Regions from separate parts of the Blautia hansenii DSM 20583 genome, predicted to be linked through region 2. Evidence: riboswitches for the same ligand, from Rfam matches in the RefSeq annotation. Region 2 holds a riboswitch; each other region holds the start of a gene.

Region 1 (10,381 bases), 1.1 Mb from region 2:
ATCCAGAAAATGCGCGAAGGTTATTACTACTTCATCCAGTTCGAGTCTGATGCTGCATGCCCAGCAGAAGTTGAAGGACGTATTCGCATTATGGACAATGTATTAAGATATTTAGTTGTTAAAAAAGAAGCTTAATTCTTTCGACAGCACAAACAAACATTAAAATTCAGATTTATCAAGTGCACCGAAAGCCGTTTTACGGGCTTTGGGCTTCGAGAGAACAGGCAGTTATTTATTAAGTATAATGAGGTGATTAGATGAATAAAGTAATTTTAATGGGACGTTTAACAAGAGATCCTGAGGTGAGATATTCCGCAGGAGAGAATTCAATGGCGATTGCCAGATATACATTAGCTGTGGATCGACGTTTCAAAAGAGACGGAGAGGCAACTGCTGATTTTATCAGCTGTGTTGCTTTCGGCAGAGCAGCAGAATTTGCAGAGAGATACTTCCGTCAGGGTATCCGCATTGTAGTAAGCGGCAGAATTCAGACAGGAAGCTATACAAACAGAGATGGCAACAAAGTCTATACAACTGATGTTGTAGTAGAAGAACAGGAATTTGCAGAAAGCAAAGCTGTAAGTGACAGTCATGTAGGACAGGTAGCTTCCATGGGAGCGCCTGCACCGACACCAACTCCGAGTATGGCATCCGCAGATGGATTTATGAATATCCCGGATGGAATTGACGAAGAGCTGCCATTTAGCTAAAAAGCGGCGGCAATATTGATAGGAGGTAAACAATCATGGCTTACGAAAAAGGTAATAGACCGGATTCTCCAATGAAGAGAAGAGGCGGACGCAGAAGAAAAAAAGTTTGTGTATTCTGTGGACAGGAAAATAACGAAATCAGCTACAAAGACGCTAACAAACTGAAAAGATACGTATCTGAAAGAGGTAAAATTCTTCCTAGAAGAATTACAGGAAACTGTGCAAAACATCAGAGAGCGTTAACAGTAGAAATCAAAAAAGCTAGACATTTGGCAATCATGCCTTACGTTCAGGACTAATTGATATTTGGCACACTGCTTCGGCAGTGTGCTTTTTGCTTGTACAAAAGGAAAAACAATGGTATAATGTTTTAAATTGCTATTTAATTTTTGTATTGGCAGGTGGAGAGATGAATGGAAAAATTAAGATGAAGGGACAGTTGAAAATATATATGCAGTTCCCTATTCTTTTAGGGACATTACTTATAATCATGAATATTGCAGTGTTTACGGTAAGCGTAAAAGCAGGTGCGCTGGTAAGTGTTTTTGTGGCTGCGTATATTTTGATTGTGGTATTTTTATATTTTCATAGCCGTGCCGGCATTATGAATGAATTGATTTCCTTTGCAACCCAATACGGACAGGTACAGAAGAATTTATTAAATGAATTTATTGTACCGTATACCCTGTTGGACTCTAACGGAAAGATTTTGTGGCTGAATGAGGAATTTGCCAAGCTTACAGGAAAGAACAAGAAGTATCGCAAATCCATTGCCACTCTTTTTCCGGAAATTACAAAGGATAAGCTTCCAAAGGAAGCGGACTCAGAGGTCGCTGTTCAATATGGCGAAAGAGATTACAAGGCAGTGATGCGTGTGATTTCTATGGATAAGCTTTTGGAGGAGTCCGGTCTTGTGGAGTTGGCACAGGAAAATGATTTAATTGCCCTGTACCTATTTGATGAAACAGAATTAAACCGATATATTAGACAAAAAGAAGATGAAAAACTGGTTACCGGTCTTTTATATCTGGACAATTATGAAGAAGCGCTAAACAGCGTGGAAGAAGTTCGTCGTTCTCTTTTGGTTGCTTTGATTGAAAGAAAGCTGAATAAATATTTTAATGATGTAGACGGACTGATTAAAAAGCTGGAAAAGGATAAATTTATCCTTGTTATGCGTCAGAGCTCTTTAGAAGAATTGAAAAAGAAACGCTTTAATATTTTAGAGGACGTAAAGACGGTAAATATCGGAAATGATATGGCAGTTACGGTCAGTATCGGTATTGGTATCAACGCACCTACTTATGCGCAGAATTATGAATATTCCCGTATTGCCATTGACTTGGCATTGGGGCGTGGCGGTGATCAGGTGGTTATTAAGGACAGAGACCAGATGATTTACTTTGGCGGAAAGTCTCAGCATGCAGGAAAGAACACTCGTGTAAAGGCTCGTGTAAAAGCTCATGCGCTGCGGGAATTTATGGTAAGTAAGGACAAAGTTGTGGTTATGGGACACAAGATTTCTGATGTGGACTCCATCGGCGCAGCTATCGGTATTTACAGAGCGGCAAAATCCTTAAACAAGAAAGCGCATATTGTTGTGAACAACCCGACAATGTCGGTACGTCCGATTATTGAAAATTTCAGAGATAATCCTGACTATGATGAGGATATGTTTGTAGACAGTGATGAAGCAAAAGAAATTGTAGATAATAATACCGTAGTAGTAGTAGTAGATACCAATAAGCCAAGCTATACAGAGTGTGAAGAGCTTCTGCACAAGACAAAGACCATTGTGGTATTAGACCATCACAGACAGGGCAGCGAGGTTATTCAAAATGCTGTATTGTCTTATATTGAGCCTTATGCTTCCTCTTCCTGCGAAATGGTAGCGGAAATCCTTCAGTATTTTTCTGATGATATTAAAATCTACAATATTGAAGCAGATGCGATTTATTCCGGTATTATTATTGACACCAATAATTTCACAGCGAAGACAGGAGTTCGTACATTTGAAGCAGCAGCATTTCTCCGCCGCTGCGGCGCAGACGTTACCAGAGTACGGAAAATGTTCCGTGACGATGTGAAATCCTATCGTGCCAAGGCAGAGGCAATTCGTCATGTGGAAACCTACAAGAATTGTTTTGCCATTGCGGTTTGCCCAAGTGAAGGTATTGACAGTCCCACGGTTGTAGCTTCTCAGGCGGCAAATGAGCTTTTAAATGTAGACAGTATTAAGGCGACCTTTGTGCTTACCGATTATCAGGGCAAGATTTATATCAGCGCAAGAGCCATTGATGAAGTAAATGTACAGTTGATTATGGAAAAAATGGGCGGCGGCGGTCATATTAACATGGCGGGCGCACAGCTTCCGGGAGTTTCCGTAGAGGAAGGTATCCGACAGTTAAAAAATACCATTGACAAGATGATAAAAGAAGGAGATATAGAGGTATGAAAGTAATTTTAATTGAAGATGTAAAATCTCTTGGAAAAAAAGGTGAAATTGTAAACGTAAGCGACGGATATGCAAGAAATATGCTTTTCCCTAAGAAATTAGGTGTGGAAGCAACAGCAAAAAACATTAACGATTTAAAACTTCAGAAAGCGCATGAAGAAAAAGTGGCAAAAGAAAATCTTCAGGCTGCAAAAGAATTTAAAGAAGAATTAGAGACAAAGCAGGTAACTTTGGCAATTAAAGTGGGAGAAAACGGCAGAACCTTTGGCTCTGTATCCACGAAAGAAATTTCCGAAGCAGTGACAAAGCAGTTAGGATATGATATTGATAAGAAAAAAATGCAGCTTTCTAATCCAATTCGTGAATTAGGAACAACCATGGTTCCTGTAAAGCTTCATACACAGGTTACTGCACAGCTTAAGGTTGTGGTAAAGGAAGCATAGGAAGGGAGTCTTCACCAACATGGAAGAAGCACTGATAAAGCGAATTCTGCCTCACAGTCCGGAAGCGGAGCAGTCGGTTATCGGCTCTATGATTATGAGCAGAGATGCCATTGTAGAAGCTTCTGAGATTATTACAGGAGCGGATTTTTACCAGCAGCAGTACGGAATTGTTTTTGAGGCAATGATTGAGCTTCATGATGAAGGCAAGGCAGTGGATTTGATTACTTTGCAGGAGAGGTTAAAGGAAAAAGACTTGCCGCCTGAGATTTCCAGCATGGAGTTTGTAAGGGATTTACTGTCAGCCGTGCCTACTTCCGCAAATGTAAAATATTATGCGGAAATTGTGGCAGAAAAATCTATGCTGAGAAAGCTGATAAAGACCACAGAAGAAATTACAAACGCCTGTTATCTGGGGAAAGAAAAGATGCAGGATATTTTAGAGGTTACAGAAAAGAAAATTTTTGATTTGGTACAGAACAGAGGCAGTGAGGAGTTTGTTCCCATTCGTCAGGTTGTGCTAAACGCCATTGAGAAAATCGAAAAAGCCTCCAGAAGTCAGGGCAGTGTAACCGGTATTCCCACAGGTTTTATTGACTTAGATTATAAAATGTCCGGTTTTCAGCCCTCTGATTTGATTTTGGTAGCGGCTCGTCCTTCTATGGGAAAGACAGCTTTTGTTTTGAATATTGCTCAGTATATGGCATTTCATAATGATGTGACAGCGGCGATTTTCAGCTTGGAAATGTCAAAGGAACAGCTGGTAAACCGTCTGCTGGCATTGGAGTCAAAGGTAGACTCACAGAACATCCGAACAGGTAATCTGGAGGATGAAGAATGGGCAAAGCTCATTGAAGGCGCAAATATTATAGGCAAATCCAATTTAATCATTGATGATAAGCCGGGTATTTCTATTTCAGAGCTGCGCTCCAAGTGTAGAAAGTATAAGATGGAGCATAATCTGGGAGTTATTTTTATCGATTATTTGCAGCTTATGACAGGAAGCGGAAGAAGTGAGTCCAGACAGCAGGAAATTTCAGAGATTTCCCGTTCTTTAAAAGCGCTTGCCAGAGAGTTGAACGTGCCTGTTGTAGCGCTTTCTCAGTTAAGCCGTGCCGTAGAGCAGCGTCCTGACCACAGACCAATGCTTTCTGACCTTCGAGAGTCAGGAGCTATTGAACAGGATGCCGACGTAGTTATGTTTATTTATCGTGATGATTATTATAATAAAGACTCCGAAAATAAAAACATAGCAGAGATTATTATTGCCAAGCAGAGAAACGGTCCTATCGGAACAGTAAATCTGGTATGGCTGCCGAACTATACAAAGTTTGTGAATATGAAAAAATAAGAATATAATTTTAAAAGACCACCCTTCCTCCTGTTAAGGTTTATGGGTGGTCTTTTTGTGGTTGCTAATGAGACATTTTACTCATCGTAAATATTTACAATTTCTCCATCTAAAATTCGATTCATATTTTTTACGGCACAGAAGTTCCCGCACATACTGCATGTGTCTTCTTTTTCCGGCTTTGCCTCTGCACGATAGCGTTTTGCTTTTTCCGGGTCAATGCAAAGGCGGAACATCTCTTCCCAGTCCAGATTTTTTCTGGCAGTGCTCATTTCATAATCCCAGTCGGCAGCGCCTTTAATACCTTTGGCAATATCAGCGGCATGAGCGGCAATTTTGGATGCAATAATCCCCTCTTTTACGTCATTGACATCAGGAAGGCGGAGATGCTCCGCAGGTGTTACATAGCACAGAAAAGAAGCGCCGTAGGTGGCAGCGATTGCACCTCCGATAGCAGCAGTGATATGGTCATAGCCGGGAGCGATATCGGTTACAAGAGGTCCGAGCACATAGAAAGGTGCGCCCTGACATACGGTCTGCTGAATTTTCATATTTGCTTCAATCTGATTTAAAGGCATGTGTCCCGGTCCTTCAATGATAACCTGAACATCTTTTTCCCATGCGCGTTTTGTCAGTTCGCCTAAAGTAACAAGCTCCTCAATCTGAGAAATATCTCCTGCATCAGCAAGACAGCCGGGACGGCAGGCGTCACCGAGGCTCATAGTAACATCATATTGTTGGCAGATATCCAGAATACGGTCGTAGTGCTCGTAAAACGGGTTTTCCTGTCCAGTCATTTCCATCCATGCAAAGATGATAGAGCCTCCTCTGGAAACAATGTTGGTAAGGCGTTTGTTTTCCTTAAAGCGTTTAGCGGTATTTTTATTGATACCTACATGAATAGTCATGAAATCTACGCCGTCTTTTGCGTGCATTTCCACAATATTAATCCACTCTTCGGAAGTGATTTCCTTTAACGGCTTGTGGTAATAGACAACAGCATCATAAATCGGTACAGTACCGATAATTGCAGGACATTCTGAGGTTAATTTGCGGCGAAATTTCTGCGTATCGCCAAAGGAGCTTAAATCCATAATAGACTCAGCGCCCATTTTTACTGCGTCGTTTACTTTTTCAAGCTCCATATCAAGGTCCTTCCAGTCTCTGGAAGTTCCCAGATTGACATTGATTTTTGTTTTCAGCATAGAGCCAATTCCGTTTGCCTCCAGACAGGTATGCAGCTTATTGGCAGGAATAGCTACTTTTCCTTCCGCCACAAGCTGACGAAGCTTTTGCACATCCATTTGTTCTTTTGCAGCCACAGCTTCCATTTCCTTGGTGATGATACCCTGTCGTGCGGCATTCATTTGCGTTGTGTACGTCATATTCATTCTCCAATCTTATTTTATTAAAAAACTCCCCGAAATAGAAAAGTGCCCGTACCAAAAAAGGGTATACGGACACTGTAAATGCTGGTATAAACTCCCTACGTTGGCATAATCCAAATCAGGTAATACAGGTCGAAGTCAGACTTCCTCTCAGCCCTAAGGCTCCCTGGTTGTTTTTTCTCAGTGTAGCACTGCGGTGGGGACTTGTCAATGTTTTTGTCGAACGTATTTTCTTGCAATTTAAAGTGTGTTTGTTATAATAATTAAGAGAAAGCGAGAAAGGGGTTAAGGTATGCAGGAGACCATTTACTCTGTTTCTGAAGCCGTGGGAATTTTAGAGCTTCAATCTCATGTACTGCGGTACTGGGAGGAAGAAATGAAGCTTCCTATTAAGAGAAACGAGTTGGGACACAGATACTACACCCGATGGGATATTCAGGTTTTTTTGAGTATTAAGGAACTAAAGAAAAAAGGATATTCATTAAAAGAAATCGGAAAACTGGCGGAGCTTTTTTATCAGAAGCAGGAAAAAGAGAGCAGGATTTCCCCGGAATTTATGGAGATTATCAGCAAGCTTGTAAAGGCGCAGTTAAAGGAGAAAAAAACAGGAGAAGACAGATATAAGAAGCTGGATGAAAGAATTCGTAATTATCAGCAGTCAAGGCGTGAGGTAGCGGCTGCTTTAGAAAAGAAAAATTCCAAAAAGAAAGGGATATTTTCGAGAAGATGAGAAAAAGAAAGAGGCAGGACTTTGAAAGTTCTGCCTCTTTTCTAAAAAATATTAGCCTTCAACGATAGCTTCTGTTGGACAAACACCAGCGCATGTTCCGCAGTCAACGCATGTATCAGCGTCGATAACGTATTTGTCATCACCTTCGGAAATAGCTTCAACTGGGCATTCGCCAGCGCATGTTCCGCAGCTTACACATTCATCTGTAATTACGTATGCCATGATTATATCCTCCTTTATATTCTGAACTTAAGAATTCAGTTCTTAGCTGTATTCTAATATATTTACTTCTATAATACAAGTCTTAATTTAGAAACAATGCAGAAAAAGAGTTGAACATAAGGAGGAAAGAGATTATAATAAAATTCATAAAACAGAACAAGGAGGAAATATTCATGAAGGTAACACCAGATATGACAATCGGTGAGTTAATCCGTTTAGATGAAAACATTGTTCCAATTCTCATGAGAGCAGGCATGCACTGCATCGGATGCCCTTCCGCACAGGGAGAAAGCATTGCAGAGGCAGCTATGGTTCACGGAATTGACGGAAATATGTTAGTTGCTCAGATTAACGATTTTTTAGAAAATAAATAATGAAAAAGGAGTTGCTGTATCCCGGGTTACAGGGATATAACAACTCCTTTTAGCATCCTAGATTAGTGTCAGTTTTTGTAAAGCTTCGGTAGAGAGAATACATCCCTTGTGTTCTGCAAGAAATGCTTCTCTGGCAGGTGACAGCTTTTTGCCGTTGCCATATTCGGAAAGCATATTGCAAACACGGTTGAAATCCTCCGGTGAGGTCTGATCCTGATGAAGAAGCAGAGAATAGGTATCTGCCCTTTCGTCTTTATACAGGGAGTTAAAGCCTTGGAAGAAATTGTTTAATCCGTGAGCTGCCTCGATAACCGTATCTAAGTCAGGAAAAACATATTCTCTTCTTAAATTGATATGCTCGGCAGGCGAATTTTTCTCAGTTCCCTGAGCAACAGCTTCTTTTTTCTCCCTTTTTTCCTTTTTCTTTTTCTGCTCTTCACTGGCCTTGTATATTTTGGCAAAGAGATCCAAGATGTCATCTGCTCCTTCCATTTCAATAGGAGGCGCAGGCTCAGAGGAAGGCTCACCGAATGGGGTAAACTTAGAAAAGCGGGTATCCAGCTCTTCAGGGTCTTCTACCTTGGAAATAATCAGGATAATACTTTCTGAGGAAATGGGAATTGCTTCAATCATCAGAGGAATATCATTTGCTTCAAAACCAAATTGCAAATTTGCCTGTTTCATCATATCCCGAAACAGCTCCTTTGCTTTATCGCTTCCATACGCCAGTTCACTTAAACGAAGCTGTCTTGCATCTAAATCTTCCTTTGTAAGTGTACAGCGTATCTGATTTTCATTAATTTTTTCTATTTTCATAACATCACATCCTGTCTGTTTATTATCTAAAGATGCTATTTTCTCTTTTACATTATATACTATGCGTGATAAGCTTGTAAAGACGGAATAGTTACTTTTCATAATCAGGCAGATTATGGTAAAATATGGAACAAAGAAAGGAGTGCATCATGCAGAAAGATTTAACACAAGGTTCGATTACAAAAACATTATTGCTTTTTGCAATGCCCATGATTGCGGGGGATTTATTGCAGCAATTTTATAACATAGCAGATACTTTGATTGTAGGGCGTTTTTTGGGAGCGGAAGCTTTGGCGGCAGTAGGATCCTCATACACGCTGATGACTTTTTTAACCTCCATACTTTTGGGGCTGTCAATGGGAAGCGGGGCAGTTTTTTCCATTCATTACGGAGAGAAAAATGAAGAAAAATTAAAAGAAAGTATGGCAGCGGCGTTTTGGCTGATTTTTGCAGTGGCATTAGCGCTGAATATATTTGTTTTTCTCTGTATCCATCCGATTATGAGCTTTTTGCAGGTTCCCGAAGAAATTTATGACATGATGCAAGAGTATCTTTGGATTGTCTTTTGGGGAATTTTTGCTTCTTTTTTATATAATTATTTTGCATCTTTGCTTCGTGCAGTGGGAAATTCAGTCGTACCGCTGGTATTTTTGGCAATAAGCGCTGTGCTGAATATTATTTTAGATTTATGGTTTGTCTTGGGGCTTAAATGGGGCGTGGCAGGAGCGGCAGCAGCTACTGTGTTTTCCCAGTATGTGGCAGGGATTGGAATATTCTTTTATAGTGGGATAAAACTGCCGTATTTTCGTGGCATTGGAAAATATATGCGCCCGAAATGGGAAATGATGAAGGAAATCGGACAATTTTCTTTTCTGACCTGTTTGCAGCAGTCGGTAATGAACTTGGGAATTCTCATGGTGCAGGGACTTGTAAACAGCTTTGGAACGGTAATTATGGCGGCTTTTGCGGCGGCTGTGAAAATTGACTCCTTTGCGTATATGCCTGTGCAGGACTTTGGAAATGCTTTTTCCACTTTTGTAGCGCAGAATTACGGAGCAGGAAGAATAGACAGAATAAAGAAAGGAATTAAGAAGGCAGTCAGCCTTTCTGTGGGTTTTTCTCTGTGTATTTCCGCTGTGGTATTTTTCTTTGCCAGACCTTTGATGACGATTTTTGTAAATGCCGAAGAAACAGCGATTTTAAGTGCGGGAGTGGAATATTTGCGAATAGAAGGCGCTTTTTACTGTGGTATCGGATGCCTGTTTTTGCTTTACGGATATTATCGTGCAGTGAAAAAGCCGGGAATGTCATTGATACTTACAGTGATTTCTCTTGGCACAAGAGTGGTTCTGGCTTATGTACTGTCTGCAATTCCTCAAATTGGAGTAACAGGAATTTGGTGGTCCGTACCCGTTGGATGGGGATTGGCTGATTTGGCAGGATTTTTATATTATAAAAGATTAGGGAAAGTTTAAGAACATTACTATTGCCCGAATTGATAATAGAAAAGATAGGAAGGGAAATTATGGAGACAAATCGTTTGGCAGTGGGGATTTTAGCTCACGTAGATGCGGGAAAGACAACTCTTGCAGAGGCAATTTTATATCATACAGGGAGTATTCGGAAGGTGGGGCGTGTAGACCATCAGGATGCGTTTTTAGATACGTATGCTTTGGAAAAGGAGAGAGGAATTACTATTTTTTCCAAGCAGGCAGGCTTTCAATTAAAGGAGAAGGAAATTGCTCTTTTAGATACGCCGGGACATGTGGATTTTTCGGCAGAAATGGAAAGAACTCTGCAAGTGCTGGACTATGCCGTTTTGGTAGTCAGCGGCGCTGACGGGGTACAGGGGCATGTACAGACTTTATGGAAGTTATTAAAGGAGTATGAAATTC
Region 2 (10,381 bases):
TTCTGCATACAAAGCCTATAAAAGGTTGGAAATATATTTTTGGAAAGACGGTCAGTGGGTTTTTGTTGATGCTTTTTGTGCTGATTTTATTGAACGTAGGATTTTTTGTTTTGTGCAAAATTGCTGGTTATCAAGCAGGATTTTCGGCTCATCCCTTAGACTTTTTAAAGTCCACGGTGTTCTATATTTTACCCAATATGGTTATGATTTGCAGTGTTTACGGGCTTGTGTCCTTGCTGTTCCGAAATCCAATACCGGCGGTTCCTATGTTGATACTCTATATGCTTTATTCTAATATGTTAAGAATAGGAGAAAACGGCAGTTATATAGGTAGACCACTGGCAATTATGGTACGTTTTCCCGGAAACTTTTTTGACACTACACCGCCTCCAATGGTATTGCTAAATCAGACATTTTTGCTGATAGCGTCAGTATTCTTATTTTGTATTACGGTATATTTATGGAAGAGGAGGCGAATATGATGAAACAAGATTTAAAAATCAGTCTTCCCGTGTATAAAATAGGATATTCTTTGGCATTTATTGTGATTTTAAGCTGTGTTCATTCTGTTGTTTACGTCAATGAAATCGGACCGGCAATTGACGGAAAGATGGCAGTTTTAACGCTTGTATTTTGTGCAGATACCTATCTCATAGAGAAGCAATGCAGGCGCAGAGAGGTGTTTCGCCTTTATTCTATAAAGAACCAATATCACGCAATTCTTAGAAGAATTATGGCTCAGATAGGATATCTGACAGCGATTTCTATTTTGACTTATGGGATGTTTTATTGGCAAAGACCAGTGATTTTGGATGAGAAAAGGTCGGAAATTTTTCTGTTTTTGCTATATTGCACAGTTGTTTTTATTACTATATTTTTTTGGAGTGTGTTGTCTGTAACTGTATGTAATCTTTTGCAAAGTATATGGGGCGGAATGGGAATGCTGTTTCTTGTATGGCTGTTTTTGGTGTCGAAAGCAGGAGGAGAATTGCTGGGAGTGTGGAATCCGTTTTCTTATGAATTTTGCGAATTTTCAGAGCTGACAGAGTGGAAATGGGCAGCAGGAAAAATAATAACAGCTGTATGTGCAATGCTTTTATTACTTTTGCAAAAGAAAATTTTAGAGAAAAGGGGATAGGAATATGAGTATTAAAATTGCTGATTTGACCGTTACTTTTAAAAACCAAGTAACGGCAGTAAACCATATAAATTTGGAAATATCCAATGGGATTTACGGACTTTTAGGTGAAAACGGAGCAGGAAAAACTACGTTGATGCGTGTGCTTACCACAGTATTAAAACCCACCGGCGGAACGGTATCCTTAGATGGTATTTTATACAGTGAAGGGAATTATGAAAAAATACAGCAGAAAATCGGTTATCTGCCGCAGGAAATCGATTTGTATCCCAATTTAAGCGTACAGGAATGTCTGGAATATATGGGGGAATTGTCCGGTATACCACAGCAGGAATGCAAGAAAAGAATAAAATATTATCTGGAGAAAACAAGCCTTACAGAACACAGAAAAAAGAAAATGAGACAGTTATCCGGAGGTATGAAAAGGAGAGTAGGACTGGTACAGGCACTTTTAAATGAACCTGATTTTTTGATTGTAGATGAGCCTACCACAGGGCTTGATCCGGAAGAACGTATTCGTATTCGAAACTTATTGGTGGATTTTTCAGAGAACCGCACAATTTTATTTTCCACGCATGTAGTAGAAGATTTGGCAGCAACTTGCAGTAAGCTTGCAGTTATGAAAAAGGGAAATATTCTTTACAGTGGAGACATGAAAGAGATGCTTTCTACGGCAGATGGATGCGTGTGGAATTGTTTTGCCAAAAGCGATATACAGGCACGGGAAATCGAAAAAAATTATCGTGTTTCAACCAAACAGTATGTAAACGGCGGATATATGATAAGGGTTATCAGTGAGGAAAAACCGGAGGTGCAATGTACACAGGGGGAAGTTACATTGGAAGATGCGTATATATATTTGATGAATAAATAGAAATTTTTTGATTACCCGCAAGTTTTATCTAATGAAACCTGCGGGTGTTTTTTAGAGATAATGGTAAACATCTCTTTTCTTGTAAAACAAATAAACAGAAAGAAACAGAGTCATAAATTCTGCTGCCGGTACTGCAAGCCATACTCCGTTTACTCCAATAAGATATGGGAGAAGCAGAATATTGAGTACAATTAAAACAAAAGTACGAACAAAAGAAATCAGCGCAGATACCTTTCCGTCTGAAAATGCAGTAAACATAGAGGATGAGTAAATATTTATTCCTGCAAATATGTAGTTGATAGAGAAAAGGAAAAATCCTGTTTTGGCAATATCATAAGTGGCACTACCAATCGGTGTAAAAATTTCTACAATTACAGGTGAGGACACAAGCGCCATAATTGTAATAAGAATAGAAGAGATACTGATAAAGCCAATACAGATTTTAAATATCCGTTTTAAAAGAGGCAGATTTTGGCTTCCATGATTATAGCTGATTACAGGTGCAACTCCCATGGAAAATCCCATGTAGAGAGCGTTAAACAGGAACTGCCCGTACAGCACAATGGTAATTGCCGCAACCCCTGGCTCGCCCAGAAATTTCAGCATAGTGATATTAAAAAGATAAGTGACCACAGCCGTAGACAGGTTTGTAACCATCTCGGAAGAACCATTAAAACAGCTTTCTTTTAGTACCTGAAAACGAACTACCGGCTTAGTAAGATAGAGCGAATGGCGGGTAAAAAGGAAGTAAAAAAGTCCGATTACAGCAGGTATCAGTTCTCCAATTCCCGTAGCAAGAGCAGCTCCGGAAATTCCCATATTGAAAGGTCCCATAAAGAGATAATCCAAAATCATATTTGCCACACCACCGCTTATGGTAAGCATCAGCCCGATAAGTGGCTTTCCGGCAGTGACAAAAAAGGTCTGAAACATCATCTGGAGCATGGCAGCAGGTGCAAGAAGCAGGGAAACACTTAAATAATCTACACAATAAGGAAGTAGAGCATCTGTTGAACCTAAAGCTCGAACAATGGGCTCGATAAAAATGTTACCAATAAGCAGGATGGCAATACCAAAAAGAAAGCTTACAAGAGTTAAGAAAGAAAAGTCTTCCCGTGCTTCCCTTTCTTTTCCTTCCCCTAATTTTTTTGCAATTAAGGCGCTGCCTCCCGTAGAGAGCATGATGCCTACGGCGAAGACAATACTGATAACGGGATATACAATATTGGCAGCAGACAGGGCATTAGTTCCTAACAATCTTGAAATAAAAATGCCGTCTACAATGGAATATAAAGACATAAAAATCATCATCACCATAGTAGGTAAGGCAAAGCGCAGCAGAGAAAAGAATTTAAAATCTTTTGCAATTGAATTTGACATACAAATAACTCCTTGTAAAATTTTATCTAAAAGATATAATAAAGTATAGAGTAACACGATAGTCAAGAGGTGTTTTGTTATGAATAAGAAAATGTATTTCAGTACAGGAGAATTTGCCAAGCTGGCAGGAGTATCTAAGCACACGCTGTTTTATTACGATGAAATTGGATTGTTTTCTCCTGAAATTAAGAATAGAGAAAATGGTTATCGTTATTATTCAGCAGCGCAGTTAGAGGTTTTGGACGTGATTTATGTATTACGTGAGCTGGATATGACACTGGAAGAAATTCAGGAGTATATGCAGAACCGCACACCGGAACAGTTTTTACAGCTTTTCCGGCATGAAGAGCAGATAATCAGTGACCGCATCAAACATTTAAAATCAGTAAAAAACTGGATTACAGAAAAGAGTAAACTGATACACCAAAATTTACAGAAAGATTTAGATGAAATTACCATCCGTCAAGAACCACAGCGTTATTTAGTAGAGAGAAGTGTTAAGGAAAATGATGACAGAGCATGGGCAAAAGCCATTGGTAAGCTATGGGATTATTGTATGGAGCATGGGATAAAAAGTGCTTATCCCATAGGTTATCGTCAGGAAAAAGAAGATATCGAGCAGGGCGTTTTTGATAATTACCATGTTTTTTATCAAATGCTGGATACAAAGCCAAAGAAGATAGGGTATAGCATTCGAGAAGCCGGGAATTATTTGTGTGCTTATCATAAAGGAAGTTGGAAAAATGTTGGGGAGACATACTCCAGAATGTTGCAATATGCTAAGGAACATGAATTGATATTAGGTGGATATTTTTACGAGGACGGTGTATTGGACAGCTTGACTGTGCAGGAAGAAAAAGATTATGTGTGCAGGATAAGCTGTCAGGTAGAGAAAATGAAATAGAGGCTGGCAACTTTTTTCTGTATCTGCTATACTATATTTCATAGAATTCCTCTGTAAAGTGGAGGAAAAAATATGAATACCTTATTAAAAAATCTTACAATCAAAAACAATTTTATGTTTGCAGCAGTGATGTCAGATGAAGAAAACTGCAAAGGCTTTTTAGAACGTGCTCTTTCCATGAAAGTGGACCATGTAGAAATCAGTACAGAGAAAAATATTGTCTATCATCCGGAATATAAAGGGGTGCGATTAGACGTCTATGCGAAAGATGAAAATAATACCCGCTATAATATAGAAATGCAGGTGTTAAAACAGCCTGCATTGGGACGCAGAAGTCGTTATTATCAAAGTCAGATGGATATGGAGCTTTTGTTAAAGGGTTGCGAATATGCAGAACTGCCCGACAGTTATGTGATTTTCCTATGTGACTTCGACCCTTTCGGGAAAGGAAAGTATCGTTATACTTTTTGGACAGCTTGTGAGGAAACAGAAAAAGCTTCTCTAAAAGATGGGCGCTGTATTATGTTTTTGAATACTCGTGGAGAAAATGCAGAAGAAGTGCCGAAAGAATTGGTTTCTTTTCTGAAATTCGTGCATGCAGACTTAAAAGAAAGTCAAAAGGACTTTCAGGATGATTATGTAAGACAAGTGCAGAAATCGGTCACCCATATCAGGGAAAGTAGGGAAATGGAGGAGAGATTTATGCTTTTGGAATTATTGTTAAAAGATGAACGCAGAGAAGGTAGAGAAGAAGGCAGGAAAACCGGACAATTAGAGGAAGCGCAAGGAATGCTCCAGATGGCATTAAACAGATTTGGAGAATTGCCGGAAAATCTTCTGAAAACTTTACATCAACAGCAGGATATAGAAGTGATTAGAAATTGGATGCAGATAGCTTTAAAATCTCAATCACTGGATGATTTCATTTCTAAAATGTAATATTTAAAAATACTAATTCAAAATCAAATCAAATAAACCTGCAAGTCTTATAAATTAAGATTTGCAGGCAAATAAAAACATTTCAATGCCGTTTCGGCAAAATTTCAAAAAAGCAGAGGAATTCTATTTTTAATTTTGTAACACGGAAAAATCGGTTGACAATTTTAAAGAAAAGTTTTATAGTTACATCAATAAGAAAACAGGGGAGCTTGTATACAGGCTGAGAGGAAGTTGCGAACTTCGACCCATAAACCTGATGTGGATAATGCCAACGTAGGGATACAGAAGTGGTAAATTTAGGAAATCGGGTTCTTCGATTTCCTTTTCTATTTTTTATAGGAAAATGTTGTTTACCGAAGAAGTTGAGAGTGAATGAGAGTTCATGAAGGGGTGCACCACCGCGGGTGTATTTTTTCGTGAACTCTTTTTTATTACATAGGAAATTGCGTCCTATGTAATAAAAAATGCTCCGCAAGGATGCGCAGCTCGCGGAAGTGAAATTATCATTTTGTGAACCGCTCGCGCGCGGAGATTGCGCTATTGCGCAATCTTTCTTATAAAAAGGAGGAAAAGGATGATTTATTTAAATGGAAAACCGGAAGATATTCCGGAGGGGATTTCTCTTGCAGAACTTGTAAGGGAACGCCAATATTGTTTGGATTATATTGCGGCAGAATTAAATGGAGAAATTGTGCCCAAACAGCAATATAAGGATACAATTCTTCGCAGTAAAGATAAACTTGAAATTGTGAGCTTTGTGGGAGGGGGCTGATAAAGTGGAAGAAAGAGAAATCTGGGAAGCTCTTTGCAGCCGTCATTCAACTGCTGTGCAGGAAAAATTATGGAGAGCACAGGTTGCGGTGGCAGGACTTGGGGGATTAGGCTCTAATATAGCCGTATCTCTTGCCAGAATTGGTGTTGGACATCTGCATCTGCTGGATTTTGATGAGGTGGATTTGACGAATTTAAACCGACAGTATTATTTTCTCAGACATATTGGTATGAAAAAAACAGAGGCTTTGAAAGAAATTTTGCTGGATATTAATCCGTATTTGGACATTCAGACAGATTGCAGAAAAGTAAAAGGGGAGGATATTCCTCGGCTATTTCAGAAAGATAAATATATTTGTGAAGCTTTCGACCGCGCAGAACAGAAAGCAATGCTAGTAAACGGAATTCGGGAATATTTTCCCGATAAAGTGCTGGTGGCAGGCAACGGCATGGCAGGATATGGAAAAAGTAATGAGATACAGACACGCAAGGTGGGAAAAAACTTTTATATTTGTGGAGACGGAGTTTCCCAGTCCGTGCCGGGTAGGGGGCTTATGGCGCCTCGTGTTGCTCTTTGTGCAGCACATCAGGCAAATTTGATTACAAAGTTAATTATTGAAAGTGAGGATATATAAAATGGAAACAAGAAAAGATACATGGAAATTAGGAAATCACGAATTTCAATCACGATTTATTTTGGGCTCAGGGAAGTATTCTCTGGAATTAATTCAGGCAGCGGTGGAGCAGGCAAAAGCAGAGATTGTTACCATGGCGCTTCGCCGTGCAAATGAGGGAGGACTTGCCAATATTTTAGATTATATTCCAAAGAATGTAACGCTTTTGCCCAATACATCAGGGGCACGAAATGCAGAGGAAGCTGTTCGTATTGCCCGTCTTTCCAGAGAAATCTGTCAAAGCGAATTTGTGAAAATCGAGATTATGAGAGATAGCAAATATCTGCTTCCTGACAATTATGAAACAGCAAAAGCAACAGAAATTCTGGCTAAGGAAGGGTTCATTGTAATGCCTTATATGTATCCTGATTTAAACGCAGCCAGAGATATGGTGAGTGCAGGAGCTGCCTGCATTATGCCTCTTGGAGCACCTATCGGCTCTAATAAAGGGCTGTGTACCAAAGAATTTATTCAGATTTTAATTGACGAAATTGAACTTCCGATTATTGTCGATGCAGGCATCGGAAGACCTTCTCAGGCATGTGAAGCAATGGAAATGGGAGCAACAGCAATTATGGCAAATACAGCCATTGCAACAGCCGGAGACGTTCCTCTTATGGCAGAGGCATTTAAAAATGCAGTGGAAGCAGGACGAAGTGCGTACTTGTCAGGACTTGGCAGAGTAAAAGAAAAAGGCGGCAGTGCATCTTCACCGCTTACTGGATATTTAGAAGATTAGGAGAGAGAAAATGAGTACGGAAAATCATATAAATGAAAGCATTTTAAGTGATGAAATCAAGGAGCATCAGAAGAAAAACAGGATTGACCACATGAAGTATATGCCGGATATGGAGGTGTTGGAGTCTGATATTTTAGATAAGGTTTTAAATTATGTAGAGAATTACAATTATGAAACTTATACAGAAGCAGATGTAAAGAGAGCATTGTCTCACGAAAGAAAAACACCGGAGGATTTTGCAGCGCTATTGTCACCGGCGGCACTGCCTTTGCTGGAAGAAATTGCTCAGTGTGCGAAGGTGGAAAAGGAAAGATATTTTGGTAATTCCGTGGCTATGTTTACCCCTCTTTATATCGCAAATTACTGTGAAAATTACTGTATATACTGCGGATTTAACTGCCATAATAAGATAAAAAGAGCACAGTTAAATACGGAGGAAATTGAGCAGGAAATGGCTGCGATTGCCAAAAGCGGTTTGCAGGAAATTTTAATTCTGACAGGAGAAAGCAGGAGTAAATCCACCGTAGAATACATAGGAGAAGCATGTAAAATTGCCAGAAAATATTTCCGAGTGATTGGTCTTGAAATCTATCCTGTAAACGCAGATGAGTATGCTTATCTGCATAAGTGCGGAGCTGATTATGTGACTGTTTTTCAGGAGACCTATAACTCTGATAAATACGAAACACTTCATCTTGCAGGGCATAAAAGGATATTCCCTTATCGTTTTTACGCTCAGGAAAGAGCTTTGAAGGGCGGCATGAGAGGTGTGGGCTTTGGGGCGCTTTTAGGGCTGGACGACTTTAGAAAAGATGCCTTTGCCACAGGAATGCACGGATGGCTTTTGCAGAAAAAATATCCTCATGGAGAAATCGCTTTTTCCTGCCCCAGACTGCGTCCGATTATCAACAATGATAAAATTAATCCTATGGACGTTCATGAAAAACAGCTTTTACAGGTGGTATGTGCATATCGTTTGTTTATGCCTTTTGCAAGTATTACCGTGTCTACAAGGGAATGTGAACGTGTAAGAGATAACTTGATGAAGATTGCAGCCAATAAGATTTCTGCCGGCGTCAGCACAGGAATTGGAGAGCATGTAGAAGAAATGGCAGATAAGGGTGACGAGCAATTTGAGATTTCCGATACTCGTTCTGTGGAGCAGGTATATGAGGATTTGGAAAAATTGAATTTGCAGCCGGTTATGGCGGATTATGTGTATGTGTAGAGAAGAAATATTTCAGAATGTAATTGCAGTGTCAAATCGAAAGCTGTGTACTCGCCCTTTTCCGGAGCAGATAGAAATTGTATGCAGACATAGACCGCAATCATTGATTTTACGGGAAAAAGATTTAAATGAAAGTGAATATGGAAAATTAGGACAAGAGGTAAAAGAAATCTGCAAAAAATATCAGGTAACTTGTATTTATCATACCTTTTATGAGGAAGCTAAAAAGGCAGGAGTCAGAAATATTCATTTGCCCTTGTGGAAATTAGAAGAGCTGAATGAAGAGGATGGACAAAGAGACTTTGACCTTATCGGAGCATCCATACATTCGGTGGAAGAGGCGAAAAAAGCAGAAAAGCTGGGCGCAACCTATCTTACGGCAGGGCATATTTATGAGACAGGCTGTAAGCCGGATTTACCGCCCAGAGGCCTGAACTTTTTAAAAGAGGTGTGTCAGGTTGTGGATATACCTGTTTATGCTATTGGAGGAATACGGCTGGAGAAACAGCAGATTGCTGAAATTCAGAAGGCAGGAGCAAGAGGGGCCTGTATTATGTCGGAGCTTATGAAGATTTCTTAAATTCTTCTTTACATACAGGACTATTTTCGTATACAATGAGGAAAAATAAAATAAAGGAGTAGAAAATATGGGATTTTCATTGGACGTAAGTGTTCCGGTGTTGACTGTGTTTTTGCAGGGACTATTGAGTTTTTTCTCACCTTGTGTACTGCCGCTGATACCTTTGTATATCAGCTATTTGTCAGGAGGAACACAGACAGTAGGAAAAGATGGAAAAATATATTTTAAAAGACGTAAAGTAATGCTGAATACGCTTTGCTTTGTAATCGGAATTAGTTTTGCTTTTTTCCTGCTAGGATTGGGCGTATCGGCAATTGGAACCTTCTTTCAAAGTAATCAGCTTTTATTTGCCAGAATTGGCGGTATACTGGTAGTCCTTTTTGGGCTGTATCAGCTGGGAGTTTTGGGAACCAGCCGCATTTTGGGGCAGGAAAGACGTTTGCCTTTTAAATTAGATGTTCTTGCCATGTCACCGATTACAGCGTTAATTATGGGATTTACCTTTAGCTTTGCATGGACGCCTTGTGTAGGACCTGCTCTTACCAGTGTACTGCTTATGGCAGCGTCAGCCAGCACAAAGCTATGGGGATTTTTGCTTATCGGTGTATATACGATTGGATTTGTGCTGCCTTTTTTAGCTGTGGGACTCTTTACCACAAAGCTGCTTGAATTCTTTAAAGCTCATGTAAAGGTTGTAAGATATACGGCGAAAATCGGCGGAGTTTTAATGATTTTTATGGGAATTTTGATGTTTACAGGAAAGATGAATGCAGTGACCGGATATTTATCCAGCGGTGCACCTGTAACAGTTGAAGAACAAAAAGAAAATGAAGAAACAGCTGACGCAGAAGAAAAGCAGGAAACGGAAAGCGGATTGACGCCGGCGATTGATTTTATTTTAACAGACCAATACGGAAATACACATAAGCTGTCTGATTATAAAGGGAAAACGGTCTTTTTGAACTTCTGGGCGACTTGGTGTTCTCCTTGCAGGGCAGAGATGCCGGATATTCAAAAGCTGTATGAGTCTGCGGAAACGGAAGGCGAGGATGCTTTAGTTGTCTTAGGTGTTGCAGCGCCTAATCTGGGGAACGAGAAGTCCGAAGAAGAAATTAAAGCGTTTCTTGAGGAAAACGGATACACGTATCCTGTGC
Region 3 (10,381 bases), 990 kb from region 2:
TTGCAATTACTTCAACTAATTCTTTCATTACAAGACACCTCCCAGATTATTTTTCGATACCAGCCAGTTTAAAGATTTTAGCAACAACATCTGTTGGCTGAGCACCATTTGCAAGCCATTTTTTAGCTGCTTCTTCATCTACTTTATATACGCTTGGTTCCTGAGTTGGATCGTATGTTCCGATTTCTTCGATAAATCTTCCATCTCTTGGAGATTTGGAATCTGCTACAACGATTCTATAAAAAGGAGCCTTTTTCTGTCCCATTCTTCTTAATCTGATTTTTACTGCCATTTCATTTCACCTCCTGGTTTATTTCATTATCTTTCATATATGTTAAAAGGGAAGTTTGAATTTTCCTCTTTTACCACCTTTGCCACCCATTAGACCGGGCATTTGTTTCATCATTTTCTTAGCCTGCTCAAACTGCTTTACCATACGATTGACTTCTGATACATCCACACCGGCGCCTTTTGCAATACGATATTTTCTTGATGGATTTAAGATTTCCGGATGAGAACGTTCTCTCGGTGTCATAGACAAGATAATCGCTTCTTTACGAGCCATATCCTTTTCATCCACCATACCTTCCAAATCTTTCATCTGAGAACCTACACCTGGAAGCATACTCAATACACTGGATAAACCACCCATATTTTTCATCTGGTTCATACTTTCCAGATAATCATCAAAGCCAAAAGAATTTTTGCGGAACTTCTGTTCCATTTCCTTTGCCTTCTCTTCATCCAGATTTGCCTGTGCTTTTTCAATCAGGCTCATAACATCTCCCATACCTAAAATACGGGATGCCATACGTTCCGGATAAAACTGTTCTAAATCAGAAAGCTTTTCACCCATACCAACATATAAAATTGGTTTTCCGCTGATTGCCTTTATGGAAAGAGCAGCACCACCTCGAGTGTCACCATCCATCTTTGTCAATATAACACCGTCAATTCCTACCTTTTCACCAAAGGTTTCTGCTACATTTACAGCATCCTGACCTGTCATGGCATCTACGACCAGTAAAGTCTGATCCACAGTAATTGCTTCTTTGATTTTTTCCAGTTCTTCCATCATGTCTTCATCAATGTGAAGACGACCTGCTGTATCCAAAATCAAGACATTATACTTTTCATTTTTTGCATGCTCGTAAGCAGCCTTCGCAATATCCACAGGACTGTTTTTATCGCCCATGGAAAATACATCCACACCCTGTTTTTCACCGTTTACCTGAAGCTGTTTAATTGCCGCAGGACGATATACGTCACAGGCTGCTAACAGAGGTTTTTTGCCTTTAGATTTCAACTTTCCTGCCAGCTTTGCGGTAGTCGTTGTTTTTCCGGCACCCTGAAGTCCTACCATCATGAGAACAGTCACTTCATTTCCTGACTTTAAGGCAATCTCTGTTGTCTCGCTTCCCATAAGCTTCACAAGCTCTTCGTTTACGATTTTGATTACCATCTGTCCCGGATTCAAACCGGACATTACATCCTGTCCAATGGCTCTTTCCTGTACCGCTTTCATAAACTGTTTTACTACCTTAAAGCTTACATCGGCTTCTAATAAAGCCATTTTTACTTCTTTTAAGGCAGCTTTTACATCGGCTTCCGTCAGACGGCCTTTTTTTCTTAAGTTTTTGAATACATTCTGTAATTTGTCTGTTAAGCTTTCAAATGCCATCTGTTATAACTCCTCTAAAATTTCCTGAGAAATATTTTCCACTTGGAAAACTAATTCCTGTTTGCTAAGCTTTTCACATTTCTTACTCAGTTCGTGAATACGATGAACTTTTTCTTTGATACTTAAAAACTTTTCTACCAAATGCAGCTTTGCCTCATAATCCTGCAAAGCTTTATTGCAGCGCTTAATGTTATCATGTACTCCCTGACGGCTAATTCCCAAGTCGTCAGCTACTTCACTGAGCGAGTAGTCATTTAAGACCACATCTTCATAAATTCTTCTCTGATGAACTGTCAGCAGTTCACCATAGAAATCATACAGTAAAGTCTGCTCTACAAATTTCTCCATTCGCATCACCTTGCTTATCATACAACAGACTTTTTACTCTGTCAAGTATTTTTTCTTGACAACTTTTCATTTCTGAATTCATCCATACTTCCGCTTCGAAATCCCTGTATATCTAAAGTGATATACTGAAATCCTCTTTTCTGCAAAGCTTCTGTTATTTCCTGCGATTTTTCCAAAAAAGCTCCAAAGTCTGCTTTTGGAATTTCAATTCTGCAAATCTCTCCGTGGAGTCTTATTCGTACTACGGAAAAGCCTTGTTTTTTTAAATATTCCTCTCCTAAAGCAATTTTCTCCAAAGCTTCTGTTTTAATTTCTGTTCCATAAGGAAGCCTTGTGGCAAGACATGGTGTTGACGGGCGACTTGCCACAGAAACGCTCAGCTCCTCTGCCAGTTTTCTTACCTCCTCTTTGGTAAATCCAGCTTCTGCCAGCGGACTGAATACTCCCAGCTCTTTGATTGCCCTTAATCCCGGACGATACACATGCAAATCATCCTCGTTTGTTCCTTCCATGACAACAGAAATCCCCTGACTTTTCGCATACTCCAAAAGCTTCTGAAATAAAGTTTTTTTGCAAAGATAACATCTGTCTTTTGGATTAAACCGAATTTCTTCCTGCTCTAATTCATTGACAAAAACCACTTTATGAACCGCACCGGCTTCTTTTGCTACTTTTTGAGCAATTTCCAAATCACAGGGCGGATGCAAAACCGTATGGAAGGTTACTGCATGAATATTCCCTGCTTTTTTCTGTTGCTTCATACATTCTTTTGCCAGCATTAAAAGAAGACTGCTGTCCACGCCTCCCGAAAAAGCAATACAAATATCTTCTTTTGTGTATTCTTTCATTTTTTCATATAAGTCCCGCTTCTTTTCTTCATAGGTCTTCATAATATCCTCCCGCCACGGCAGATGCTTCATCATACACATCTCTGTAAGCTCTGCCTGTTTCTTCGCACACCTTTTTTACCGTTTCAAATTCCGGATAACAAAATTTCTGCCCGTGGTGTTCACATACTTTTACAGTTACTTTCTGTCCGTCTTTTAACTGGATTTCTTTAAAAGTTCTGGGCAAAATTCTACGGTTTTCTTCGTATCTGCGTAATCCTATACTGGTAGTTTCTCGAAAAATAATATCTTCCAGCTTTTCCTGCTGCTCTTTTTTGCATAATACCTGCAGCATATAAGCAACTCTGTTTTTCTTCATATAAATAGGAAAGCAAGAAGCATCTAATGCGCCTGCTTTCATTAAACACTCTATGGCATACCCCAATTGTTCTCCACTGCAGTCATCCACATTCGTTTCTAAAACCTGTACCGTATCTTTTGCTTTTTCTGAAATTTCTGTATCCGAACACAGCAAAAGTTTTATTACACTGTCTTTATCACCTTTTTCTATAATTGTCTGTACCAAATAACCGGGTGTTTTTTCTGTTTTCCATTCTCCGAAAACAGCCAGAAAACAGACAATTCCCAGGCTTAAAAGCTCTCCCTTTTCCGGCTGCAATTCTATAGGAATATGATACCTCTGTAAAATATGAAAAATAGAAACAGATTTCTCCTCAAGAGTTTCTTCATTATTTCCTTCAGTAAGAGAAGAAATACAGATTTTCTCACATTCCAGTGCATCTAATAGTTTCCCCAGTTCCTCCTGCTGCTTTTTATCTTCTTCTCTGTCTTTTCCTGCTTCTTCTAATAAATCATAGACCTGTATAAGTCTTTGTTCAGTTTCCTCTTTTAATTTATTTTTTACAGATAAGTTCTGCTGTTTTACCAGTTTTGTTAAAGCTTGTATTAAAACATTACAATTTAACCCATTTCTACATGTCAGATAAAGTCTTTTCCCCATCTTTTTATCCCTTCATCGTTTTTCAGTAAATTTTATCACATTTCCACTTTCCTGAACAGTCTAAAGAAAATCCATATTTTTATATTGTATCTTGGTTTTTCCAATGATAAAATATTTTTATACTGCCAGAATAGCAAAAGTGCACAGCACGAAACAATTCGTCAGGCATCTTTTCATAAATAACAGGAGGATTGAAAATGGAAGTATCAAATGTATATTTTACAGATTTAAGAGTGAAAAACGGCGATAATCTTCTCACAAAACTGCAAAGATTAATCAAAACTGCCGGAATTGGAAATATTGATTTTACAGACAAATATGTTGCTATTAAAATGCACTTCGGGGAACCTGGAAATCTTGCATTTCTTCGCCCTAATTATGCTAAAGCAGTTGCTGATATAGTAAAAGAATTAGGTGGAAAACCTTTTCTCACAGACTGCAACACCTTATATGTAGGAGGAAGAAAAAATGCTCTCGACCATTTAGACAGTGCCAATTTAAATGGCTTTAATCCAACTACAACAGGCTGCCAGATTATCATTGCAGATGGTCTGAAGGGTACGGATGAAACACTGGTTCCTGTAGAGGGCGGCACTTACATAAAAGAAGCCAAAATCGGACGTGCAGTTATGGATGCAGATGTTTTTATCTCTTTAAGCCACTTCAAAGGACATGAATCAACAGGATTTGGCGGTGCCTTAAAAAACATCGGAATGGGTTGTGGCTCCAGAGCCGGAAAAATGGAAATGCATTCTGCCGGAAAACCTCACGTAGACCAAAATTTATGCGTTGGATGTCAAATGTGTGCAAAAATTTGTGCCCATGACGCTCCAGAATTTGAAAATAAAAAAGCAACCATTAACCACGATAAATGTGTTGGCTGCGGAAGATGTATTGGTGTCTGTCCAAAAGATGCAATTTTATCTGCTTCTGACGAGTCAAATGAAATCTTAAACTGCAAAATTGCAGAATACACAAAGGCAGTTATTGACAATCGCCCTCATTTCCATATCAGTCTGGTAATCGATGTATCTCCATATTGTGACTGCCATGGAGAAAATGACGCTGCCATCGTTCCAAATGTAGGAATGTTTGCTTCTTTCGATCCCGTAGCTCTTGATATGGCCTGTGCAGAAGCCGTAAATGCTCAACCTGTTCTTTCTAACAGTATGTTGGGAGATTGCAGTGAAGAAGAAAGAGCTTGCCACAATCACGACCACTTCCATAGCATTTTCCCTGAAACCTGTTGGGAAACAGCTATTTCTCATGGAGAAAAAATCGGAATTGGAAACAGTAAATATAAACTTATTACAGTGAAATAATACTTTATCAAAAAAAGTGTGCTTTATTTTTTTAGGAACCATAAATAAAGCACACTTTAAATTATTATAAATATCTTTAATTCTTTATTACCACTGTATTATAGAGATGATTAAGTGGTCCTCTGCCCTTTCCCAAATCCAGTCCAGCCTCAATGGCTCCAGTGAGATATTCCTTGGCATTTTTTACACTTTCCTGTAAAGAATACCCTTTGGCAAGGTTACATGCAATGGCAGAAGACAGAGTACAGCCTGTACCATGTGTATTGGGATTTTCAATTTTTTCTTTGCAATACCAGATTTCTTTCTCATTTTCATAGAGAAGATCATCTGCTCCCTGCGTCAAATGTCCACCTTTTACCAAAACTGCTCCCTGCGTATATTTTCCAATTTCTGCTGCTGCCAATACCATATCTTCCTGACTCTTTATCTCTATTCCCGAAAGAACCTCAGCCTCAAAAAGATTAGGTGTCAATACTTTTCCTAAAGGAAAAAGCTGTTCCTTCATCACTTTACAAGCTTCTTGCTGCATCAGTCTGCTTCCACTTGTCGATACCATAACTGTATCCACTACAATATTTTTCACCTGATATTCCCGTAATTTTTCAGAAATAACACAGACAATCTCGCTATTTGGAACCATTCCGATTTTCACAGCATCCGGATAAATATCCTGAAAAATACAATCCAACTGCTTTGCTATAAATTCCGGAGATACTTCCACAATATCATAAACACCTGTAGTATTCTGCGCTGTTAATGCAGTAATCGCTGTCATGGCATACATATTATGTGCACAAATAGTTTTGATATCTGCTTGAATTCCTGCGCCTCCGCTACAATCCGAACCTGCAATACTTAATACTTTTTTCATTTTTCTTTTACCTCCTGCTGTGTAATTTCCTTTGACAGCTTTAAAAATCTCTGACAAGCACTTTCTATATCTTTTTGAGCATAAATTCCTGAAATCACTGCAACACCTGAAATACCGCAGTCCCTTAATTTTGTTATATTTTCTTCCTTAATGCCGCCAATTGCCACAACCGGAATAGCTACTGCCTGACAAATAGACCTCAAACGTTCTGTTGTAATTACTTCTGCCTCTGTTTTTGTAGAAGTTGCAAACATAGCCCCTACTCCCAAATAATCTGCTCCCATTTGTTCTGCTTTTTTTGCATCCTCTACAGTGCGACAAGACACTCCCAAAATTTTATCTGCTCCCAGCTTTTGTCTGGCTTCTCCTGCTTCCATATCCTTTTGTCCTACATGAACACCGGCTGCATCTACCTGTAATGCAATTTCCACATCATCATTGATAATGAAAGGCACACCATACTTGTCCGTCAATTTCTTCACTTCTTGTGCTTCTTTTAAAAACTCCTCCCTGCTTAAATTCTTTTCACGAAGCTGCAATAAAGTAACTCCACCCTTCAAAGAATCCTCAATTTGCTCCAAAAAACTCTTTTCTCCTATCCAGCTTCTATCCGTAACTGCATATAAACACATATTTTTTCTTTCTAATCTCATTTTTTCCCCTATCCTGTTTTTTATATTATAATGACTGTGAATTTCCAGCATTTACAGCTATAAAGTAAAAAACCGGAAAACGCCTGCACGTTTCCCGGTTTTCACATTCATCTCCCTACGCTGGCATTACCCATATCAGGTTAAAGGGTCGAAGTTGATAACTTCCTCTCAGCCCGCCCACGGACTCCCCTGCTGACTTTAATTTAATTTTTCTGTCCACTCTTTTTCCTTAAAGCCTGTAAGGACAAAATCATTCCCTACAAGCACAGGTCGTTTTACCAGCATACCATCTGAAGCCAGAAGCTCAAGCTGTTCTTCCTCTGTCATAGCAGGCAGCTTATCCTTTAGCTTCAATTCTTTGTATTTCATTCCGCTGGTATTAAAGAAACGCTTCAAAGGAAGTCCGCTTTTTTCATACCAAGCCTTGAGTTCTTCCTTAGAAGGATTGTCTTCTACAATATGACGCTCCTCAAATTCCACCTGATTTTCTACAAGCCATTTCTTTGCCTTCTGACAGGTACTGCATTTGGGATATTCTACAAATAATATCATATACAACCTCTTAATTATAATCTGTCTGCGTTGGAAGCCATAAATTTATATTCTGCCACAGAACGGTCAAAGCCTTTAATGTGGTCGAATAACCAATCTACTACATTTTTCTTAACCTGAGCTACAAACGCTTCTGTCGGTCCTTCTTCCTCTTCCAGCATTTCCTGAAGTTCTTTTACAGCATTTTTAAATTCTGCATGTTTTACTTTATGTTCTTCGATTCCCGGATACTGAATTTCTTCCTGTAATTTTTCTTCTGCGCTGAAATGAAATTCTGTATAATCTAATAAGTAATCCAACATTTTAATTGCTTTCACTTTGCCCTGTCCGTCTTCGCAGCTTTCTAAAAGCTGGTTAATACGTTCAATCAGTTCTTTATGTTGTCCATCAATCATTTCATTTCCGGTTACTAATGTTTCATCAAATTCTGCTCTCATTTTCTTTCCCTCCAGTGGTTTTTTTATAGTGTAACACAATTTTTTTCAGTTTCCAATAGGCTTTTTTCTACTTTCTTTGAGCATATAGACGACCACTGACAATTTCCGCATATCTTTTGACGTTCTCCTGAAGAAATAATCCTCTCCTCCACCAGCTTTGCAAAATCATTCCAGAAAATTTTTATTCCCTCAGCCAGCCCGCAGCATTTTAGAACTTCTCTGTCATAATGCAGAACAAGCTCCCATGTATTGCAGACTCCGTTTTCTAAATTCGGGCATTTTTTACAGATTTCATCCCCACAGGCAACCACCTCGACCTCTGGATTTTTCTGCATTTCTTCATAAATTTTCTGCATGTGAGCCGTAAATTCATTACTATATCCTTTTCCTTCAAAAAAATGAAGGCACATACCATGATGTGCCCTGATTTTCAAACCTTCCTGTTTCATCTTCTGACTGCTCCTTTTAATCTTCCGCTTAATATTACCGCCAAAGCAATTTTTAAAATATCCGGTATCACAAACGGAAATACGCACCAGCCCAGAACTGCTAAAATTCCCACTTCACCGGTCTGATGAGTATATACTGCCATAAACCATAAGGTTCCTACTGCATAGCATGCCAATAATCCTACAAGCATAGAGAGAATTTGTATCTTTTTTCCTTTTCCGAAAGCACGTTCCATACCCCACATCACAAGAGCGGATGCCAGAAATCCTACAATATAGCCTCCTGTTGTTCCTGTAAGAACACCAATTCCGCCAGAAAAGCCTGCGAAAACGGGAATTCCGATAGCTCCCAGTAAAATATACACCAAAACAGCCATCGTTCCCCTTTTACCGCCCAGAATTCCCACTGCCAGAAAAACGCCTAAGGTTTGCAAGGTAAAAGGAACTGCTGCCGGAATGGAAATCCATGAGCAGATTGCGATTAATACCGTAAACATGCTAATATACACTAAATCATAAGTTTTGTTGTTTTCTTTTGCCATTATCATTTTTCGTTACCTTTCTTCTGTCCTTATTTTTGCAAAGGTATCGTATCACAATCCGCCTTTAATTGTCAACTATATTTTATTTTTAGGTTTACAATCATTCATTTTCTGCTGCTGTGCGAGCCTTTTGAGTAAAATCCTTTCCTCCCGCTGCATACCATTCTTTCACAAAAGTATCAAAATAGCCCACCGTTTTTTCACCACAGACAATCTGTATAAAGGTCTGCTGCTCCAATTTCAAAAGGTCTTCTCCGACCTTTAAGCCTTCTCCTGAAAGAGGCAGGGGCTGACGGCTTTTAAAATTCAAGTCCACCAGTGTGCCTACTGCCGTAATACGGGAGGTATAGGCGGCCCAGGCATTTGCCGTAGTCAGATTTCCGTCTAAATAAGCCTTACACGTACGATAATAAGACTTTTCAAGCCCTGTCAAGGAGGAGGACGGCTTTTCTTTGTTCAGCGCATTTCGAATATTTTCCGTTGTCTGATACAGTGTATCCCGATAATCCACGTTAATGTTCAACGGTCTTGCCGTAGGGTCTACATTTAATGAAAAATACTCATTTACTTCATTTGCCTCTTTGTCATCATAGCGGGAATAATCAAAAATCACACTGATATACTTTGCCACAATTTCCGGATGCTCATATCCTTTTCGCACCACCACATAAAGTCTGTCCTCAAAGGTTTCATACTCCTGCAATACATTTTCATCCTCTTTTGTAAAGAAATAAGGCGTCCATTCCGCATTTTTATCATAATCATAAGACTCCATCAGAGGATTATTCGGCGCCCACCATTTTCCGAAAAAAGCTCCGCATTTCCCATTTTTGATTAGCTCCTCTATATTCTCTGAGGTACGTAAAAGAAATTTTTTATCCAAAACGCCTTTTGTATACAGTGTATTCAGGTATTCCAGTGCTGCCTTACACTCCTGTGTCACAGAGCCGTACACAATTTCTCCCTCTGCATCCTGTACCCATTTTCTGGGACTTGCATGAAACATCGAAAAAATTCCGTCAGCAGAATAGGTTTCGCTGCTTCCGGCTACCAGCTCCGGCGTGCAGGCAAGGCCGATAGTCTCTCCGTTTCCGGCTGCGTCTTGATTGACAAATTCTAAAATATAATTCATTGCTTCGTCCATGTCGGCAGGTTCTTCCATCCCCAGCTTGTCCATCCAGTCTTTTCGCATCCACAGAAGCGTTGGACCGTGGTCGATAACCGTATCCGGAAATCCATAAAGCTTTCCCCCATACTTTCCTGAATTTAAAAGTGCGTCTGTATAACTGGCATACATATCTTTAATGCGCCATGTGGTACATTCCTCATAAACCTCAGTCAAATCCTCTATCATGCCTGCCTCTGCCAGCTTTTGCACGGTTTCCTGCCCTTTCACCACCATAATGTCCGGTAAATTGTTGTCCTTTATGGCGATTTCTACTGCTTCCTCATACTGATTTCCATCCTCCAGTTCAAATACATCCTTGTTTTGAATATTCAGCATTTTCTTTAAATAACGTGTATAACCGTTGTCTTCATAAGTATCTCCTGCCGGAAGATTAGAGTGATTGCCTCCGGATATTTTCCCCAGCGTATAGGTGACTGTTTCCGGATATTTTCCGTAAGGAGTATGCTCTGCTTCCTGCCATTTTGCATTGTTATCCGTTTTTGGAGGTTC

The links. Region 2 has a riboswitch for thiamine pyrophosphate ahead of thiS (sulfur carrier protein ThiS). Riboswitches for the same ligand answer to the same signal wherever they lie in the genome.
Region 1: another riboswitch for thiamine pyrophosphate. It lies ahead of thiC (phosphomethylpyrimidine synthase ThiC); the one in region 2 lies ahead of thiS (sulfur carrier protein ThiS).
Region 3: another riboswitch for thiamine pyrophosphate. It lies ahead of thiE (thiamine phosphate synthase); the one in region 2 lies ahead of thiS (sulfur carrier protein ThiS).

Annotation. Positions count from the first base shown of each region.
Region 1 covers NZ_CP022413.2:649,842-660,222, forward strand. The annotation lists gene rpsF (30S ribosomal protein S6) at 1-135, shown strand, start outside; gene CGC63_RS03145 (single-stranded DNA-binding protein) at 258-710, shown strand; gene rpsR (30S ribosomal protein S18) at 746-1,009, shown strand; gene CGC63_RS03155 (DHH family phosphoesterase) at 1,120-3,165, shown strand; gene rplI (50S ribosomal protein L9) at 3,162-3,608, shown strand; gene dnaB (replicative DNA helicase) at 3,628-4,956, shown strand; gene thiC (phosphomethylpyrimidine synthase ThiC) at 5,034-6,341, opposite strand; TPP riboswitch at 6,423-6,523, opposite strand; gene CGC63_RS03175 (MerR family transcriptional regulator) at 6,637-7,074, shown strand; gene CGC63_RS03180 (4Fe-4S ferredoxin) at 7,126-7,296, opposite strand; gene CGC63_RS03185 (DUF1858 domain-containing protein) at 7,470-7,670, shown strand; gene CGC63_RS03190 (adaptor protein MecA) at 7,728-8,486, opposite strand; gene CGC63_RS03195 (MATE family efflux transporter) at 8,636-9,961, shown strand; gene CGC63_RS03200 (translation factor GTPase family protein) at 10,012-10,381, shown strand, end outside.
Region 2 covers NZ_CP022413.2:2,609,918-2,620,298, reverse strand. The annotation lists gene CGC63_RS13270 (ABC transporter permease subunit) at 1-482, shown strand, start outside; gene CGC63_RS13265 (hypothetical protein) at 479-1,138, shown strand; gene CGC63_RS13260 (ABC transporter ATP-binding protein) at 1,143-2,012, shown strand; gene CGC63_RS13255 (MATE family efflux transporter) at 2,064-3,392, opposite strand; gene CGC63_RS13250 (MerR family transcriptional regulator) at 3,472-4,296, shown strand; gene CGC63_RS13245 (Rpn family recombination-promoting nuclease/putative transposase) at 4,369-5,235, shown strand; TPP riboswitch at 5,431-5,532, shown strand; gene thiS (sulfur carrier protein ThiS) at 5,810-6,007, shown strand; gene thiF (sulfur carrier protein ThiS adenylyltransferase ThiF) at 6,012-6,641, shown strand; gene CGC63_RS13230 (thiazole synthase) at 6,643-7,419, shown strand; gene thiH (2-iminoacetate synthase ThiH) at 7,430-8,647, shown strand; gene CGC63_RS13220 (thiamine phosphate synthase) at 8,640-9,227, shown strand; gene CGC63_RS13215 (redoxin domain-containing protein) at 9,295-10,381, shown strand, end outside.
Region 3 covers NZ_CP022413.2:1,622,161-1,632,541, forward strand. The annotation lists gene CGC63_RS08090 (KH domain-containing protein) at 1-28, opposite strand, end outside; gene rpsP (30S ribosomal protein S16) at 47-292, opposite strand; gene ffh (signal recognition particle protein) at 335-1,681, opposite strand; gene ylxM (YlxM family DNA-binding protein) at 1,685-2,029, opposite strand; gene larE (ATP-dependent sacrificial sulfur transferase LarE) at 2,071-2,919, opposite strand; gene larC2 (nickel pincer cofactor biosynthesis protein LarC2) at 2,906-3,877, opposite strand; gene CGC63_RS08120 (DUF362 domain-containing protein) at 4,075-5,199, shown strand; gene thiD (bifunctional hydroxymethylpyrimidine kinase/phosphomethylpyrimidine kinase) at 5,276-6,070, opposite strand; gene thiE (thiamine phosphate synthase) at 6,067-6,723, opposite strand; TPP riboswitch at 6,819-6,924, opposite strand; gene CGC63_RS08135 (arsenate reductase family protein) at 6,922-7,275, opposite strand; gene CGC63_RS08140 (bacteriohemerythrin) at 7,290-7,712, opposite strand; gene CGC63_RS08145 (DUF1284 domain-containing protein) at 7,736-8,161, opposite strand; gene CGC63_RS08150 (biotin transporter BioY) at 8,158-8,703, opposite strand; gene CGC63_RS08155 (extracellular solute-binding protein) at 8,804-10,381, opposite strand, start outside.